DNA from 2 places in the Selenihalanaerobacter shriftii genome. Region 1 is predicted to be linked to the other one. Evidence: riboswitches for the same ligand, from Rfam matches in the RefSeq annotation. Region 1 holds a riboswitch; the other holds the start of a gene.
What was found. Region 1 has a riboswitch for thiamine pyrophosphate ahead of thiS (sulfur carrier protein ThiS). Riboswitches for the same ligand answer to the same signal wherever they lie in the genome.
Positions count from the first base shown of each region.

Region 2: it holds a riboswitch for thiamine pyrophosphate, as region 1 does, so the genes downstream of both, thiT (energy-coupled thiamine transporter ThiT) here and thiS (sulfur carrier protein ThiS) in region 1, are expected to answer to the same signal.

Region 1 is NZ_FUWM01000008.1:34,176-36,584, forward strand. It holds gene thiH (2-iminoacetate synthase ThiH) at 1-201, opposite strand, end outside; gene B5D41_RS05275 (thiazole synthase) at 202-981, opposite strand; gene thiS (sulfur carrier protein ThiS) at 986-1,189, opposite strand; TPP riboswitch at 1,273-1,364, opposite strand; gene B5D41_RS05285 (ECF transporter S component) at 1,642-2,142, opposite strand; gene nadC (carboxylating nicotinate-nucleotide diphosphorylase) at 2,170-2,409, opposite strand, start outside.
Region 2 is NZ_FUWM01000009.1:25,956-28,364, forward strand. It holds gene B5D41_RS05945 (hypothetical protein) at 1-143, opposite strand, end outside; gene B5D41_RS05950 (DUF1540 domain-containing protein) at 265-537, shown strand; TPP riboswitch at 619-719, shown strand; gene thiT (energy-coupled thiamine transporter ThiT) at 767-1,315, shown strand; gene B5D41_RS05960 (thiamine diphosphokinase) at 1,329-1,973, shown strand; gene B5D41_RS05965 (molybdopterin-dependent oxidoreductase) at 2,052-2,409, shown strand, end outside.

The DNA of each region.
Region 1 (2,409 bases):
ATGTTTAATTGTTAACTTTTGAGCTCTTTGAGCCATAGGTTCTAAATATCTTTCTGCTCTTTTAGATAGTAATGCTAGAAAATCTAGATAATCAATTCTATCTTTTTCTAAAATTTGTTCAATATCCTGATCACTTAGTTCATTCCAATAAGCAACAAAGTCAAAATCAGCTAATTCTAAATACTGGTCATAAAAGCTCATTTAGCTATCATCCTCTGTATTAAGAAAACCTGTTAATGGAGAAGAAGCTGAAGCATATTTCTTAATTTGCCCAGTTCCAGCTACATAGGCCTTTCTCCCTGCTTCTACACCTTGCTTAAAAGCTTCCCCGATTAGCACTAGATCTTTGGCTGTAGCAATAGCTGTATTTACTAAGACCGCTTCTGCTCCTAACTCCATAGCCTCAGCAGCATCTGATGGTTTGCCAATACCAGCATCTACAATGGTTGGAACTTCTATCTCTTCAATTAAAATTCTAACTAATTCTTTAGTCTTCAATCCTCGATTAGTACCAATTGGAGCTCCTAAAGGCATAACTGCTGCTGCTCCTACTTTCTCTAGCTCTTTAGCTACCATTAAATCAGGACTCATATAAGGTAGTACAGTGAACCCTTCTTTAACTAGCATTTCAGTAGCCTTAATAGTTTCATAATTATCTGGTAATAGATACTTATTATCAGAAATCACCTCTATTTTAACCCAGTCACCACATCCAGCTGCCCTAGCAATCTTAGCAATTTTTACAGCCTCCTTAGCAGTTCTAGCCCCTGATGTATTAGGCATTAAAATACAATCATCTGGTATGTAATTAATAATATTCTCTTCCTTAGCTTCAAAATCCATTCTTCTTAATGCTACTGTCACTACTTGTGCTCCAGATCTTTTAATTACTTCTGGAATAATATTTTTATTTGGAAACTTTCCAGTCCCTATAAATAAACGACTATCTACTTCTTGACCATTAATTATTAATTTATCCATCTTTTTATCCTCCTCCTACAAACCTTAATATTTCTAAAATATCTTTAGGTTGTAAAGTTATTTGACTTAACCTTTCATCATCACCTATGATCTCACCATTATATTGAATAACTACTTGATTTGGATCAATACTTTTATATTTAATATATTCTAAAATACTTAAACCTACTTCTATCTCTTCTTCTTCCCCATTTACTTTAATTAGCACTAAATCTTCACCTCCTAAATAAGAATATAAAAAAAAGCATAACCCCACGCAGGAGTTATGCTTAAATTTCCAGTTACTTAATATTATAAGTAATACTGTTTCCCTACGCTGGTGCTAACCAACAGGTTCAAAGGGTATAATCTCAGCTCTATAAAGAGCACCCCTAATTAATATTTGATTTTTTACTTACTTGAATTATAACAGACAAAATATAGAGTTGCAAGGTTTTTTATTATTAACAAATAGATTACTTAGTCTCTTCATCAACAGTATCTATTATTATTTTTTAAATATTTTTTATTTTTTGGTCATAAGTGACTAAGTAATTAATAACTATAAAATCAAATAAAAATATAGCCATGTTCTCCTGTCTAGCAGCTTCAATACTAACATTTAAAGATAAAAGATTAGTCTGTAATAAAAAACAGCCTAATGATAGGCTGTTTTAAGATTTAAGCATTTATTCTTTCATTATCATTTGATAATTTCCATCCTAACATTTTAATTACTGTCAAGGCAATCATAGCATCTACTGCATGATGTAAGACAGTTCCAACTCCAATTACTACTCCAGCTTTATATAAAGAAAAGCCAAATGGAATAACTATTAATGCTTCTCCTAAAGCATGAATCAATGTAGTTAATCCAAAAGCACTAATCACAGTTTTACCTTTTTGAATCCATAAGGCTCCTACTACTCCTACAACAATATGCACCGCAGCTCGAGCAGCAATTGTAGGACCTAGAATCATTAAAAAACCTAAAGTAGAACCTACCCCTACTAAACCTGCTACTAATGGACTAATTATCATAGCAATTAAAGTAGGAACATGAGAAGCTAAGGTAGCAGAAAAAGGCGGAATATATACTCTTAAATACCCTCCAAACATCAACGGAATTGCTAATGCTAAAGCTGTTAATAAAGCACCATAAACTAAATCTTTAATCTTCACTCTAATCTCCCCCTATTTTACAATTAATTAAACTTCAAAGTTTAAACTAATATCTAAAGAATTAATAGTATGAGTCAAAGTTCCTAAAGAAATTACATCCACTCCAGTAGCAGCAACCTCAGCAATTGTTTCATTAGTAATTCCTCCTGATGCTTCTACAATTGCTTCTCCATCAATTAATTCCACAGCTTCTTTCATCATTTTTGAAGACATATTATCTAACATAATAATATCAGCTCTAGCTTCTAAAGCTTCTTTAACATCAGC
Region 2 (2,409 bases), on a different contig from region 1:
TCAATATCATTATATACACCTGTAGCTATTGAACCTGTCTCCAGTATATAAAATTTTTCTGCATAAGAGATATTATTAAAAAATAAAGTAAATAGAATTAAGGTAAGCAGGGTCATTATAATTTTGAATTTTATTTTAGTCATGAGAATGAGCACCTCCTATTATATCATATGAAATATGTATAGAATTTGTTTAAATTGAAATCATAATTAATAATTAAGGATTTATTTTTAACAATTAAATTTACCAAGGAGGAACTTTATAATGACCCAACAATCACATGTACATTGTACTGTTGATAATTGCCAATGGTGGTCTGAACCAAATTTATGTGTTGCGGAAAAGTTATTAGTTACTAGTGATGATTTTGCTAAAAAACTTCCTAATGAAATAGATGTTGAAGAGACCAATCAAATTGTTAATCAAGAAGGTTTATCACCGGTTACAGAATGTTATCAAAGTTGTTGTAAAACTTTTGTCCCTCGTGATAAGTATCAACGAGGAGAGGGAGGTACTAACCCTAATCAATTAACTTAATGTAGATTTTTATAATGAACTGCCTTTAATTATCTTGTTTATAAAGAATAAAAATGTTATAATGATTAACAGAACTAAATATTGGAACACTAGGGGTGCCTGTTTTAGGCTGAGAGGCTATCTAGCTGACCCTTAAACCTGATCTAGATAATGCTAGCGCAGGAAAGTGGTTAGATACTAAAGACTACTCTCCTTGAGTAGTCTTTTATTAAATAGGAAGGAGAAAATAATGAATAATCTAAAAACTAAAAAATTAACAGAATTAGGAATTGCTTTAGCATTAGCGACTATATTAAATTTTATTAAAATCTATGAATTACCACAAGGTGGTTCGGTTTCATTAGAGATGGTACCTATTTTCTTTATTGCCTTAAGATGGGGAATTAAGGAAGGACTGATATTAGGAAGTACATATGGTGTTTTACAATTATTATTAGGAGCTAAGATTTATTATCCTATACAGGCAGTTCTGGATTACCCAGTGGCTTTCAGTGTTTTAGGATTAGCGGGTATAATTAATACTTGGCTAAGAAAAGCAAAGATTAAGAAACGAATTATATTAGTTATTATTGGAGTATTATTAGGAGGAGCTTTGAGATTATTAGTTCATACTATTTCTGGAGTGGTCTTTTTCAGTCAATATGCACCGGAAAGTCAGAATGTATGGATTTATTCTTCAGTATATAACTTAAGCTATATGCTTCCTGAAACTATTATTACAATTATTATTATGATATTCTTACTTAAAAGTTCAGCAGATTTATTGGAGAGAAATTAAAGGAAGTGAGAAGATGCAGCGAGCAATTGTTTTTGCAAATGGGGAATTAATTGGGGATAAAGCTTTTTATCAAGATTACATTAATCAAGATGATATTATTCTTTGTGCAGATGGTGGGGCTGAATATGCTTATGAATTAGATGTTAAACCTGATTTAATTGTAGGGGATCTCGATTCGGTTTCTAAAGAAGTACTAGATTATTATCAAAATCAAGGTGTTCTTTTTAAAAAATATCCTACAGATAAAGATAAAACAGACACTCAGCTTCTTTTAGAAGAGTTAGCAAATCAAAATTATGATGAAATAATAGTTTTGGCTGCTTTAGGTGGTAGGCTAGATCATACTTTAGGAAATATATATTTAATGGATGGTTTATATCATCCAAAGATTAATATAAAATTAGTAAGTTCCCGAGAAATAGTAGAAGTAATTGAAGATAAGAAGATTATTAAAGATCAAATTAATAAAACAATTTCTTTAATCCCTATAACCTTAAAAGCAACAGGGGTTAATTTATCAGGATTTAAATATGAATTAGAAGACGCCATCTTTAAAAGGGGAGGTACTTTAGGATTGAGTAATATCATTCGTACAAATAAAGCAATGATTAGTATAGAAGAAGGAAGATTATTAATGATAATTAATGAAGATAATTGACTATGATATTTAATAGGAATATAATAATGTTTTATAGTAAACTAAAATTAAAAATAGTAAGCTGTTGGAGGTATTTAGATGAAAGAGGAAAATATATTAACTACAGCTTGTATTCGTAATTGTAGCGGAAGTTGTATAATTAAAGCTCATGTGAAGAACGGTAAAATAACACAGATTACTACTGATAATTTAATAGATGATAGTCTAGAGACACCACAGTTAAGAGCATGTGTTAAAGGAAGGTCATATCGAGAGCGGGTTTATTCTCCTAATCGACTTAAATATCCTATGAAAAGAGTTGGGGAAAGAGGAGAAGGTAAATTCAAGCGGATTTCTTGGGATGAAGCTTTAGATATTATAGCTGATAAGTTAACTAGCATCAAAGAAAATTATGGAAATAAAAGCATGATGGATTTGTTTCATTCTGGAGTTGTTC